DNA from 2 places in the Sanguibacter keddieii DSM 10542 genome. Region 2 is predicted to be linked to the other one. Evidence: riboswitches for the same ligand, from Rfam matches in the RefSeq annotation. Region 2 holds a riboswitch; the other holds the start of a gene.
The links. Region 2 has a riboswitch for S-adenosylmethionine ahead of SKED_RS17195 (aminotransferase class V-fold PLP-dependent enzyme). Riboswitches for the same ligand answer to the same signal wherever they lie in the genome.

Region 1 (6,510 bases), 400 kb from region 2:
TAGCACAGGTGCGTGTGGATCTGGGTGTCCGGGCGCACCCCGGCGGTCGACAGCGTGAACGACCCGACCGACCAGTCGAGGTACGCCGGCTGGTCCGCGCGGCGCAGCGGCAGCAGCTCGCGCAGCGCCGGCTCGTCGACCTGGATGATCGCGATGCCGGCCGCCTCGAGGTCGGCGATCTCGTCGCGCAGCGCCAGGCCGATCTGGTTGGCCGTCTCGCCCAGGGGGATGTCGTCCCGCACGAAGGACCAGGCCATGATCGTCACCGGGCCCGTGAGCATGCCCTTGACCGGCTTGGTCGTGAGCGACTGCGTGTACTCCGTCCAGCGCACCGTCATCGGCGCCGGGCGCGACACGTCGCCCCAGAGGATCGACGGGCGCGTGCAGCGAGACCCGTAGGACTGCACCCAGCCGTTCTGCGTCACCGCGAAGCCGTCGAGCAGCTCCGCGAAGTACTGCACCATGTCGTTGCGCTCGGCCTCGCCGTGCACCAGCACGTCGATGCCGATCCGCTCCTGCAGCTCCACGACCTGCTGGATCTCGGCACGCATCGCGTCCTCGTACGCCTCGAGGGACAGCTCGCCCTTCGCGTGCGCGGCGCGAGCCTTGCGGATCTCGACGGTCTGCGGGAACGACCCGATGGTCGTCGACGGCAGCAGCGGCAGGTCCAGCCGCTCCTGCTGGGCGTCACGACGCTCCTGCGCCGGGCCGCGGTGGAAGTCGCCGTCGGTCAGGGCCGCGGTGCGCTCGCGGACCGCGGCGACCGACACCCCTGCTGCGGTGGCGCGCGAGGAGACGGCGGCGCTCGCGGCGAGCAGCTGCTCGTGCACGGCCTCGCGGCCCTCGCGCAGCCCCTCTGCGAGCGTCACGACCTCGGCGACCTTCTGGTCGGCGAAGGCGAGCCAGCTCGCGAGCGTCGGGTCGAGCGCGGGCTCGTCGGCCACGTCGTGCGGGACGTGCTGGAGCGACGTCGAGGTGCCGACCGCGACGGCCCCGGCGCCGAGGCCCTCGAGAGCCTCGAGCACCTCGAGCCTGGCGGAGAGGTCGGCGCGCCAGATGTTGTGCCCGTCGACGACGCCGCCGACGAGGGTCTTGGACTCCAGGCCGCGCACCGGCGAGGTGGGCGCAGAACCCTTGACGAGGTCGACCGCGAGGGCCTCGACGTCGGTCCCGGCCACGACCGGGAGGGCCTCCTGGAGGTCGCCGAAGGGTGCGGCGAGCAGGATGGCCGGACGCTCGGGACGGGCCAGCTCGGTCGAGAGCACGCGGTACGCCTCGGTGACGGCCGTCAGGACGTCGCCCAGCGGCACGTCGATCGTGTCGGTCACGAGACCGGGCTCGTCGAGCTGGACCCAGGTAGCCCCGGCGGCGGCCAGCGCCCGGAGCAGCTCGGCGTAGACGGGGAGCAGGTCGGCGAGACGCGACAGCGGCTCGAAGCCGGCGGGGGCGTCGTCCGCAGCCTTGCTGAGGAGCAGGAAGGTCACCGGGCCGACGAGCACGGGACGGGTCGTCACGCCGTCGGCCAGGGCCTCGGCGAACTGGCGCACCACGCGGTCGGAGGCGAGGCGGAACGTGGTGGACGGGCCGATCTCGGGCACGAGGTAGTGGTAGTTGGTGTCGAACCACTTGGTCATCTCGAGCGGGGCGTCGTCGCCCTCGCCGCGGGCGGCACGGAAGTACCCGGCGAGGTCGAGGTCGCCCTCGGTCGCGAAGCGCTCGGGCACGGCGCCGACGGTCACCGCGGCGTCGAGGACCTGGTCGTAGTACGAGAAGGTCTCGGGGACGGAGCCGTCCGTGGCGGACAGGCCGAGCGCGACGAGGCGGTCGCGGGTCGACTTCCGCAGTGCTGCGGCGGTCTCCTCGAGCTGGTCGGCGTCGATGCGGCCGGCCCAGAAGGACTCGACGGCCTTCTTGAGCTCGCGGCGCGGCCCGATGCGGGGGTAGCCGAGGATGGTCGCTGCCGGGAAAGCGGCAAAGGTCGGGTTCTGCTGGTCAGAGCTGAGCTCAGTATGTGTCGTCATGGGTCATCCCTCTAGATCAGAGCTGCGGTTGGTTGGGATGCGCCGACCCACGGCCCGCTGGCCAGGTCGGGACCGGCGTCGGCTGCTGCCGGGTGCGCTGGTCCGCCGCCGAGGTGTACGCCCTCGAGCAGGTCTAGTGCGGCTTCGTGCTTGTTGAAGGTGTAGATGTGCAGGCCCGGGGCTCCGGCTGCGAGGACCGCCTCGGCGAGCTCGACGGACGCACGGATGCCGTGCGCGTGCCGGGCGGCCGGGTCGGTGAGCGACTCGAGGTCGCGGACGAGAGCCTTCGGGGCGGGGACGCCCGTGAGGGTCTCGACCCGGGCGAGGCGCGCCGGGTCGGTCATGGGGAGCAGGCCGGCGAGGATCGGGAGGGTCACTCCCGCGCGCCGGGCCTCGTCCACGAAGCCGACGTAGCTGTCGGCGTCGTAGAACAGCTGGGTGATCGCGAAGTCGGCGCCGGCCTGCTGCTTCTCGAGCAGGCGCTGCACCTCCTGGGACCGTGTGGTGCCCGCTGCCGCGTTGCCGTCGAGGAAGGTCGCGACGGCGATGGTCAGCGGCCGGGCCGCCGAGCGCAGGGCGGACGACGGGTCCTCGGCGCAGCGCTGGGCCTCGACCTCGCGCAGGAGCGCCACGAGCTCGTCGCTCGAGTTCACGCCGTCGGGGTGCGGCTGCCAGTCGGGCTGGTCGCGCGGGGGGTCGCCGCGGAGCGCGAGGAAGCTGCGGACGCCCTCGGCGAGGAACTCGTCGATGACCTCGGCCACGTTGTCGCGGGAGGCGCCCACGCAGGTGAGGTGGGCGATCGGCAGCACGGGGGCGTGCTCGAGGATGCGGCGCACCACGGTCTGGGCGGTGGTGCGGTCTCCGCCCGCGGCACCGTAGGTGACCGAGACGAAGTCGGGGCGCGCGGCCACGAGGTGGTCGACGGTGCTCCAGAACTTCGGTGCCGCCGCGGGGTTGCGGGGCGGCATGAGCTCGAAGGAGAGCGTGGGGCGGCGCAGGCGCGCCGCGTGCCGCCCCGGCGGGGCGGTGGTCGGACCGCCCCCGGCAGGGGTCGGTGGTACGTCGGAAGCCGTCATGAGTTCACTCCATCGGACCTGGCGTTAGCACCCGCACCCTCAGGAGGCTTCCATTGTGGGGGGTTGCTGCGGCGTCGTCGAGCCAGGACTCTCAACCGCTCTGGATGGTGCCACGACCCTACGATCTATCCACGATCCGGTCTACACCGTCCACATCGCGGGATTTCTGTGCTCGAACCTGGCGAGGGGTCGAGCCCGTGGGGAGCTGCAGCGGGACCGGGCCGCCCGCGAGCTGGCGCGGAGCGTCACCCCGTGGAGCGGTCAGGCGGTCAGCCCACCTGTCCCACGGCGGGCGGACGGCCCAGTTGACCTCGAGCGTCCGTCGCGCCCAGCGGAACCGTCGGCCGAGGCTGGCCGGAGAGGCGAAGGTCCGCCCCGAGACCCCGACCGTGAGGAGCGGGTCGTACCGGACCCGGGCCCTGGCGCCGAGCTGGAAGCTGAGGTCGGTGTCGTCGTGGACCGTCGGGTCGTCCCGGTGCACCAGGTGGCGGACCTCGTGCCACGTCGTGACCCGGATCGCCATGTTGGACCCCCACAGCGGCACGTTGCCGAGGGCGGCGCGCATGCCCCAGAAGTACCCGCGCATGTAGAAGACCCGTGCCGCGCGCCCGCGCAGGCGGGGAAGGTCGTAGAAGGTCCCCGCACCGGTGACGGCGGAGAGCTCGCGGTCGGCGACGAAGGACCGGTGCACGCGGTCCAGCCAGTCCGTGGGTGGCAGCGTGTCGGCGTCGCACCGCGCGATGATCCCGCCCTGGACCGCGTCGTACCCGCGCGAGGCCGCCGCGGGGATCCCGACGGTCGGCTCGACGACCACCCGTGCGCCGGCCGCCCGCGCGACCGCGGCGCTGTCGTCGGTCGAGGCGTTGTCGACCACCACGACCTCGAAGGGGCGCCGGGTCTGGAGGGCCAGCGCCTCCAGGCACCGTGCGAGGAGCACGGCGTCGTCCTTGACCGGGATGACCACGGTGATGTCCAGGCGCCCCGGGACCGGGGCGGTGCCCTCGGCGGTGCTCACGAGCGCCTCGCGAGGAGGACGCCGGCGACGAGCGCGCCGACCCCGCCGGCGGCGAGGTCCCCGAGGGTGTCGGTGTACCCGACGTTGATCGACCCGTCGACGAAGGTCGCCCCCGCCCACTCGCCGAGCTCCCACAGGACGGCGAGCATCACGCCGAGCGCCGTCGTGACCACGACGATCCCGAGCGCCGGGCGCGCGGGCGTCGAGGGGTCCGCACCGGAGACCTGAGCGGGTCGCGGGCTCGCGACCGCACCGACGCGCACGAGAGTCCGCCACGCGAGGTCGGCGAGGACCCCCGTCGCGACCAGGTGCACCGCGAGGTCGAGCCACGGGACGGCCGCGTACAGGTCGAGCAGGCCCATCCACGCCGCAGCAGACAGCACCAGCCCGAGCACGGGGTCGTGCACCCCGTGCAGGCCGAGCGCCCGCGGGACCACCGCGCCCAGCAGGACGAGGGAGAGCAGCGCCGCGCCGACGGTGCCGTACAGCGCGGTGCCGACGACGAGGCTCGCGCCTGCGACCCAGCGGACGGCGTCGCCGGCGACCAGGGTGGACGGTCTTCGTGCGGAGGTGCCGACGGTCATCGGGCAACCCTAGGTGCCAGGTGCCACCCGCGCCGGACGGAGAGCCAGGACGGAGGCGTCACGCGCTCGCGAGCCGTGCGCCCGGTCAGCGCCCGCCGCGACGGGGCTCGCGGGGCGGGCGCTCGCCGTCGTCCGTGCCGTCGTCGGCGGTGAAGAGGAGGTCGTGCAGCGTGACCTGCACCTTCTCGACGCGCGGGACGTCGTGGAGGGTGACGCCGGCCTTGTCGGTCGCGTCCGAGATCACGAGCGTCCCGCACCCGAGCAGCCGGTCGGTCAGGCCCATCTCGTAGGAGACGTCGTTGATCCGGTAGAGCGGGATGTCGCGCCCCGTGCGCGTGATGATGCCGCTGCGCGTGATGAGGCGGCGGTTGGTCACCGTGTACCGCGACGTGGTCCACCGCAGGAACGGCAGCAGCACCCACCCCACGAGGAGCACGAGCAGGACCACCCCTCCGGCGAGCAGGAGCCAGCCGCGCGCCGAGCTCTCCGGCAGCAGCACCACGAGCGCGACCGCCGCGACGAGGAGCACGACGAAGAGCGCCATCGCGCCGAACAACGCCTTGACGTGCGTACGGAGGTCCAGGACGACGTGCTCTCCGTCGGCCAGCCTGCTCTGCATGCTCATGCGGTCATCGTCGCACCGCGCGCGCCTGGGCTCTACCCCCAGTCCACGCTGCGTCTGCGGCGCGTGCCGGTGGGCTCAGTCGAGCAGGCCTGCCTGGGCCGCCCGCGCACCCGCCTGGAACCGGCTGCTGGAGTCCAGGAGCTCCATGAGGGAGGAGACGTGGCGCCGGGCGGTCCGCACGGAGCAGCCGAGGCGCCGGGCCACGACCTCGTCCTTGTGGCCGTCGGCGAGCAGCGCGAGCACCGTCCGAGCCGTCTGGTCGATCTCCACCGTCTGCCCCTCGGCGTCGAGGAGCGCCGGGAAGTCCTGGGCCAGGGCCCAGTCCGCCTCGTAGCCGCGGGCGAGGTAGGCGACGAGACCGGGGTCCCGGATGAGCAGCGCACCCTCCGAACGGCCCTCGACGAACCGGGTGGCGAGGGCCGTGGTGTCGTCGAAGATGAGGGTCCGGGCGGCGATCACCGGGACGGTCCGGATGAGCACGCCTGCGGGCAGCGCGAGCGCGGCGTAGCTCTGCGTGGCGGTCTGGGCCCGGGTGCTGTGCTGCAGCAGCGTGCGGACCTCGACGTCGCGAGCCGCCATGTCGGACACAGGACCCCACCAGGTCTCCACGTGGTCGGGTCCGAAGCCAGCACCCGGGTGCGCGCCCCACAGGCTGGTGGTCGCGGTGGCGATGAGCTCGGCCAGCAGCGCGACGATCGTGCCCTGGTCGGTGAGCGTCTCGACCCCCGCCCCCACGTCCAGGGTGCGCGGTCCGTCTGCCGCGCCGGCGAGGCTCGGCTCCCCCGGAGGGTCGTCGTCGTGCGCCGTCGGCACAGAGAGCTCCGGTGACACGTCGTCGACCCCCTCTCTGCCGGCACCAGTGGTGTGATCTCGAGGGTATCCCACCGTCTCTGCGGCCCAGGAGAACGGGTCTGGGAGGTCCGGCGGGTCTGTGCCACGAGGGCGTGTCGCTAGGGTGGGGACATGTCGAGCGCCCCACCCGCAGACCCCGCCGGCGCGCCCGGTCCCACCGTCTACCGCGCCGCCGTCGTGCACACCGGGCACATCTCCCTGCGGCCGGGCTGGGTCGCGGTGGTCGACGGTGCCGTCGCCGCGGTCGGCGAGGGCGCTCCCGACGCCGCCTGGGCTGCCGCCGAGCACGTCGACCTCGGTGAGCGCACCGTGGTCCCGGGCTTCGTCGACCTGCACT
Region 2 (6,510 bases):
TGCTCGCCAGGCTCGAGCCCGCTCCGGCGCAGGTGGTAGGCGGCCGACAGCCCGGCCTGCCCTGCCCCGATGACCACGACGTCGTACACCTGCACTCCTTGCTTGAACGTTCAACTGCTAGCGTAACCGCCTCCACCACCCGGATGTTCCCGTCCGCCTCTGGACGACGTGCTGTCAGCCCTCCGTGAGAACCTGGACGCATGCCCACCTCGGAGACCACCGGACACGACAGCGCCCCGAGCAGCACCTCGACAGGATCCGCATCAGCCTTCGCCCCCGAGGCCTACGTCGAGGTCCTCACCTTCGACGGGACGGACCTCAGCGGGATCGACGCGGTCGACTCCCGGATCATCGAGTGCTCCTTCACCGGCACAGACCTCTCCGGCGCCGAGCTCGCCTCGTCCCGTGTGAGCGACTGCACCTTCGACGCGGTCAACGCCTCGACGCTCGACGTCTCCTCAGGCGACTGGCAGGACGTGACGGTCCGCGCGAGCCGGCTCGGCGGGGTCCAGGCCTACGGCTCGCAGTGGTCCCGGGTGACCTTCGAGGGCACCAAGATCGACTACCTCAACCTGCGCGAGGCCCGGCTGACGGACGTGACCTTCACCGACTGCGTCATCGGCGAGCTCGACCTGGCGTCCGTCCGCGGCACCCGGATGAGCTTTGTCGGGACGCGCATCGCCCAGCTCACGCTGTCCCGGGCCACCTTGACCCGCGCGGACCTGCGCGGCGCCGACCTCGGCCAGATCACCGGGATCACCGGCCTCAAGGGCACCACGGTGAGCACCGACCAGTTCCTCGACCTCGCGCCGCTGCTCGCCGCCCACCTGGGCATCTCGATCCAGCCCTGAGGAGGGTCGCCGACACCCCCGGAACGGCTCCGCCCCGGCCGGGTGGACCAGCCGGGGCGGAGTGCCGGGCGGGCTCCAGGAGCGCCCGCGGGGCGAGCACGGCTCGCGAGCCGTGAGACGAGAGGCCGGACGTCAGGCGTCGACCAGCGCACCCACCGGGCGGGCGACACCCTGGGCACCGGACCGTGCACCGGCCTCGGGCGCGGGGCCACAGCCCTCGGCGGCGGCGATGAAGCCGGCCGCAGCGGTCGCGATGAGGCCCGAGAGCCCGCTGCCCTCGGGCAGCGGACGGGGGTCGTCGGCCACGGTCCAGCAGGCGTCGACGATCTCGTAACGGGCCGTCGGGCCGTCGGTGACGTAGCTCTCGAGGGCGGAGACCAGGCGGTCGACCTCTTCCTGCGTGGTCCCGACGCCGACGCTCGCGCGCACCGCCCCCGAGGCGTAGCCGAGGCGGGCAAGGAGCGGGTGGGCGCAGAAGCGACCGTCGCGCACGCCGATGCCGTGCTCGGCCGACAGGTACGCGGCCACGAGGCCCGGGTCGTGCCCGACGACCGAGAAGGTCACCACGCCGACCGGGTCTGCGGCGTCGGCCCAGGCGCGCACCACCTGGACGCCGGGGATCGACTCGAGCCCGGTCACCAGCCGCTCGCGCAGGAACGCCTCGTGCGCCTCGAGCGTGCCGGCGGGCAGCGCCGCGAGGGCGTCGCAGGCAGCGGCCAGTGCGACCGCGCCGACCACGTTGGGCGAGCCGGCCTCGTGGCGGGCCGGGGCGTTCGTCCAGACGACCTCGTCGATGTCGACCTGACGGACGGCGCCGCCTCCGGCGAGGTACGGGGTACCGGCGTCGAGCCAGTCGCGACGGCCCACGAGCGCGCCGGACCCGAAGGGCGCGTAGGTCTTGTGCCCCGAGAACGAGATGTAGTCGACGTCCGTGGCCTCGAGCGAGAACCGGCGGTGCGGGACCAGCTGGGCACCGTCGAGTGCGACCCGCGTCCCGGCGGCGTGGGCGATCGCGACGACCTCGGCGACGGGCAGCAGCTCACCGGTGACGTTCGACGCCCCGGTGAGGGCGAGCAGCGCGTAGGGGGCGCGGGCCAGCTCGTCACGGATCGCCTCGAGCGTCTCGGCGACGGTTGCGGCGCCGTGCAGCACGGTCGCGCCGCCGGCCGACCGCTGCCAGGGCAGCAGGTTGGCGTGGTGCTCGACGTCGAGGACGAGCACCCGGCCCGGGGTGCCGTCGGCGTCGGCCGGGATGCAGCCGGCGAGCAGGTTGAGGGAGTCCGTGGTGTTGCGGGTGACGACGGTGACGTCGTCGCCGCGCGCCCCGACGAAGGCGCCGATCGTCTGGCGCGAGGCCTCGTAGAGGGCCGTCGACACCTGCGAGAGGTACCCGGCGCCGCGGTGCACGGACGCGTAGAGCGGCAGCACCTGGGTCACGCGGTCGGCGACGGCCTGGAGCGCGGGGGCGCTCGCTGCGCAGTCGAGATTGGCGTAGGTGACCGTGCGGCCGTCGACGAGCGGGACGAGGGTGTCCGAGCCGACGACCGGCAGGCAGGACTGGGACTCAGGGGTGGCAGACATGGATCCTCCAGGACGGTGTGGGGATCGACGCACCTGGGTCCGACCGAGTCCCGCGCTTGCCGGAGCCCGTCTGGGTCCGGCCAGGTCGTCACCCGGGGCACCCCACCGCGGAGGAGGGTTGCCGGCCAGCAAACCGGGGTTACGCGCTGGCACTCATGACCTGCGTCAAGGATTGGCGCGCCTCGGCGTCCATGTCAATCAGCGAGCACACTCTGTCTTGCATGCTGGACTGGCTGTCTCATTCTGGCGGTCGGGGGTGATGCTCAGGGGGACAACCATCCAGAGCGGCTGAGTGACCTGGCACGACGACGCCGCAGCAACCCCTCCACGCACCGCGCGTCGGGGCGAGGGTGCTACCGCCAGGACCGATGGAGGATCCTCATGAGCTACGCAGGCGACCTGACCCCCCAGCAGGCGTGGGACCTGCTCGAGTCCACCCCCGACGCCGTCCTCGTGGACGTGCGCACCGTGGGCGAGTGGCAGCAGGTCGGTGTCCCCGACATCGCCGACCTCGACGGCGACCGCGAGGTCGTGTTCGCCGAGTGGGCCACGGCCTTCGGCCCCAACCCGACCTTCGTCGAGCAGCTCACCGAGGCGGGTCTCGCCCCCGGCGACGGCCGCCCGGTGATCTTCCTGTGCCGCTCGGGCAACCGGTCGATCGGCGCAGCCGTCGACGCCACGGCCGCGGGCCTCGGGCCGTCGTACAACGTGCTCGAGGGCTTCGAGGGCGACACCGACCTCTACGGCCAGCGCACCGTGAACGGCTGGCGCCTGCGGGGCCTGCCGAGCACCACCTACACCGCCGGGGAGTGAGCCCCGATGTCGACCGCCCCCGACGCCTCGACCTCCGCCCCTGCCGATGACGGCTCCCCCGCCGTCCGCTCCCTGCGTCCTGCGACGGTCTCCGTCCGCGGCGGCCAGGTGCGCTCGGAGTTCCAGGAGACCTCCGAGCCGATCTACCTCACGCAGGGCTACGTCTACGACCGTGCCGCCGACGCCGAGGCCGCCTTCAAGGGCGAGACCGACCGGTTCATCTACTCCCGGTACGGCAACCCGACGGTCCACATGTTCGAGGAGCGCCTGCGGCTCCTCGACGGTGCCGAGGCCTGCTACGCGACGGCGACCGGCATGTCCGCCGTCTTCACCTCGCTCGCCGCGCTCGTCCGGTCCGGCTCTCGCATCGTCTCGGCCCGCGCACTCTTCGGGTCGACCGTCGTCATCTTCGACGAGATCTTCGCGGACTGGGGTGTGACGGTCGACTACGTGGACGGCCACGAGACCGACCAGTGGGAGGCGGCGCTGGCCACCCAGGCCGACGTCGTGTTCTTCGAGACGCCGTCCAACCCCATGCAGGACATCGTCGACGTCGAGCGGGTCTGCGAGCTCGCGCACGCGGCCGGCGCCGTCGTGGTGCTGGACAACGTGTTCGCGACACCCATCCTCCAGAAGCCCTTCGAGCTCGGCGCGGACGTCGTCGTCTACTCGGCGACCAAGCACATCGACGGGCAGGGCCGGGTGCTCGGCGGCGCGATCCTCGGCTCGACCGAGTACATCGAGGGGCCGGTGCAGAAGTTCATCAGGAACACCGGGCCCTCGCTCAGCGCCTTCAACGCCTGGGTGCTGCTCAAGGGTCTCGAGACCCTGCCGATCCGCGTCGCCGCGCAGACGGCCGCCGCCCTGAAGGTCGCCGAGCACCTCGAGACGCTGCCGGGGATCACCCGGGTGCGCTACCCGTTCCTGCCCTCGCACCCGCAGCACGCGCTCGCCCTCAAGCAGCAGACGGGCGGCGGGACCGTGGTGACCTTCGACCTCGCCGTGCCCGAGGGCACCGACCCGGAGGCCGCCAAGAAGCGCACCTTCGCGTTCCTCGACGCCCTCGAGGTCATCGACATCTCGAACAACCTCGGCGACGCCAAGTCGCTCATCACACACCCGGCGACCACCACCCACCGACGTCTCGGCCCCGAGGGGCGCGCCGCGGTGGGCATCGCGGAGACGACGGTGCGCCTGAGCGTCGGCCTCGAGGACGTGCAGGACCTCATCGACGACGTGGAGATCGCGCTGCAGGCCTGATCCTTCACCCAGAGGCTGGGCCCGTGCGCCAGGGGCCCAGGCGCGGCGGACGATGGTTGACTGGCGTGGTGACCGAGCAGCCCGCACCGCAGTCCGCCGCGCGCCGCGCCGCGTCGAGCACCACCCCGATGACCCGCCTGCTGGTGGGCCTGCTGGTCGGAGCGGCGGGCACCGCGGCCACGGCGGTCCTCGGCGAGCTGCTGGTCGCGCCCCTCGTCGGCTGGGCAGCCGCCGCGCTGGCCTTCACCGCGTGGACCTGGTGGGACGTGTGGACGATGGACCCGTCCGAGACGGCGGCGCACGCCACCCGCGAGGAGCCGACCCGTCGGGTGGCGCACCTCGTCGTGCTCGCGGCGGCGCTCGCGAGCCTCGTCGGGGTCGGCGTCCTGCTGCTCGCCTCTCCGGAGGACCACCGGTCGCAGGTGGTCGCGGCCGTGGTCGCCGTCGTGAGCGTGGTGGTGTCGTGGCTGGCCGTGCACACGCTCTTCGGGCTGCACTACGCGCAGGCGTACTTCTCCGAGCCGGCCGGGGGCATCGACTTCAACCAGGACGACCCGCCCCGCTACTCGGACTTCTTGTACGTGGCCTTCACGATCGGCATGAGCTTCGCGATCTCGGACACGGACGTCAGGACGTCGGAGCTGCGCGCCGCGGTGCTGCGCCACGCGCTGCTGTCGTACCTCTTCGGCTCGGTGATCATCGCGTCGGTGGTCAACCTCGTCGCAGGCCTCTGATGTCACAGGTCTCTGATGTCGCAGCGCTCTGACGCCCCAGGGCTCTGACCCCGGGCGCTGCACCCACCGCGACGCGCACGAGGCCCCGGTCAGGTTCGACCGAGGCCTCGTGCGGGCGGGTGCGCGTCAGGCGGTGACGAGCGTCCCGAGGACCGAGGTGAAGAAGGTCAGACCGTCGGTGCCGGCACGGGGGCCGGCTTCGGCGGCCGTCCCGAAGCCCACCTCGACGGCGTGCTCGGGGTGCGGCATGAGACCGACGACGTTGCCCGCCGCGTTGGTGATGCCGGCGATGCCGCGGCGCGAGCCGTTGGGGTTCTCGCCCGCGTAGCGGAACACGACGCGCCCCTCGCCCTCGAGCTCGTCGAGGGTGTGCTCGTCGGCGACGAACTGGCCGTCCTGGTTCTTCAGCGGGATGGTGATCTCCTGGCCGGCACGGAAGCCGCGGGTCCAGGCGGTGTCCGCGTTCTCGACCGTGAGGCGCTGCTCGCGGCACAGGAAGGACAGCGAGTCGTTCTTGATCATCGAGCCGGGCAGCAGGTGCGACTCGGTGAGGATCTGGAAGCCGTTGCAGATGCCCAGGACGGGCAGGCCGCCCTTCGCGGCGTCCACGAGGACGTCCATGACCGGGGCGAAGCGCGAGATCGCACCGGCGCGGAGGTAGTCGCCGTAGGAGAACCCGCCCGGCAGGACCACGGCGTCGACGCCGTGCAGGTCGGCGTCGGCGTGCCACAGCGGCACGGCGGTGGCGCCAGCGATGCGGACGGCGCGGGCGGCGTCGCGGTCGTCGAGCGTGCCGGGGAAGGTGATGACTCCTATCCGCGCGCCGGTGAGGACGTCGCTCATGCCTGGGCGCCCGGGACGGCCTCGAGGCTCGCGGCGTCGATCACGGCAACGACGTCCTCGATGACGGGGTTGGACAGCACGGTCGCGGCGGCCTCGCGGGCGGCGGCGAGGACCTCGTCGGTCACCGGCCCGTCGACCTCGAGCTCGAAGCGCTTGCCCTGGCGGACGCTCGTGAAGCCGGTGAAGCCGAGCCGCGGCAGGGCGCCGGCGACGGCCTTCCCCTGCGGGTCGAGGATCTCGGGCTTGGGCATGACGTCGACGACTACGCGTCCCACGGGGGCTCCTAGTGCTCGGTTCTGGTCACGCGAGGGCGTGAGGGCGGAGGCACTGCGAGGCTCGGGCGTCAGACGCCCGGTCGGTCCCCTGCGTGCTTCGCGCACAGTTTATCGCGCGGGCGCACGGGCGGGGGCCGCGTCTCGCGGCCGTAC

Region 1: linked by a shared signal. The riboswitch ahead of SKED_RS00280 (methylenetetrahydrofolate reductase) and the one ahead of SKED_RS17195 (aminotransferase class V-fold PLP-dependent enzyme) in region 2 are both predicted to bind S-adenosylmethionine.

What each region holds. Positions count from the first base shown of each region.
Region 1 covers NC_013521.1:58,143-64,652, forward strand. Annotated here, with positions in the region: gene metE (5-methyltetrahydropteroyltriglutamate--homocysteine S-methyltransferase) at 1-2,021, opposite strand, end outside; gene SKED_RS00280 (methylenetetrahydrofolate reductase) at 2,033-3,097, opposite strand; SAM riboswitch class I at 3,104-3,208, opposite strand; gene SKED_RS00285 (glycosyltransferase family 2 protein) at 3,216-4,112, opposite strand; gene SKED_RS00290 (DUF2238 domain-containing protein) at 4,109-4,696, opposite strand; gene SKED_RS00295 (PH domain-containing protein) at 4,782-5,321, opposite strand; gene SKED_RS00300 (helix-turn-helix transcriptional regulator) at 5,397-6,134, opposite strand; gene nagA (N-acetylglucosamine-6-phosphate deacetylase) at 6,285-6,510, shown strand, end outside.
Region 2 covers NC_013521.1:3,913,517-3,920,026, forward strand. Annotated here, with positions in the region: gene SKED_RS17185 (FAD-dependent oxidoreductase) at 1-89, opposite strand, end outside; gene SKED_RS19245 (pentapeptide repeat-containing protein) at 201-851, shown strand; gene SKED_RS17195 (aminotransferase class V-fold PLP-dependent enzyme) at 984-2,432, opposite strand; SAM riboswitch class IV at 2,480-2,593, opposite strand; SAM riboswitch class I at 2,705-2,807, shown strand; gene SKED_RS17200 (rhodanese-like domain-containing protein) at 2,814-3,245, shown strand; gene SKED_RS17205 (O-succinylhomoserine sulfhydrylase) at 3,252-4,505, shown strand; gene SKED_RS17210 (DUF1345 domain-containing protein) at 4,574-5,239, shown strand; gene purQ (phosphoribosylformylglycinamidine synthase subunit PurQ) at 5,366-6,082, opposite strand; gene purS (phosphoribosylformylglycinamidine synthase subunit PurS) at 6,079-6,357, opposite strand.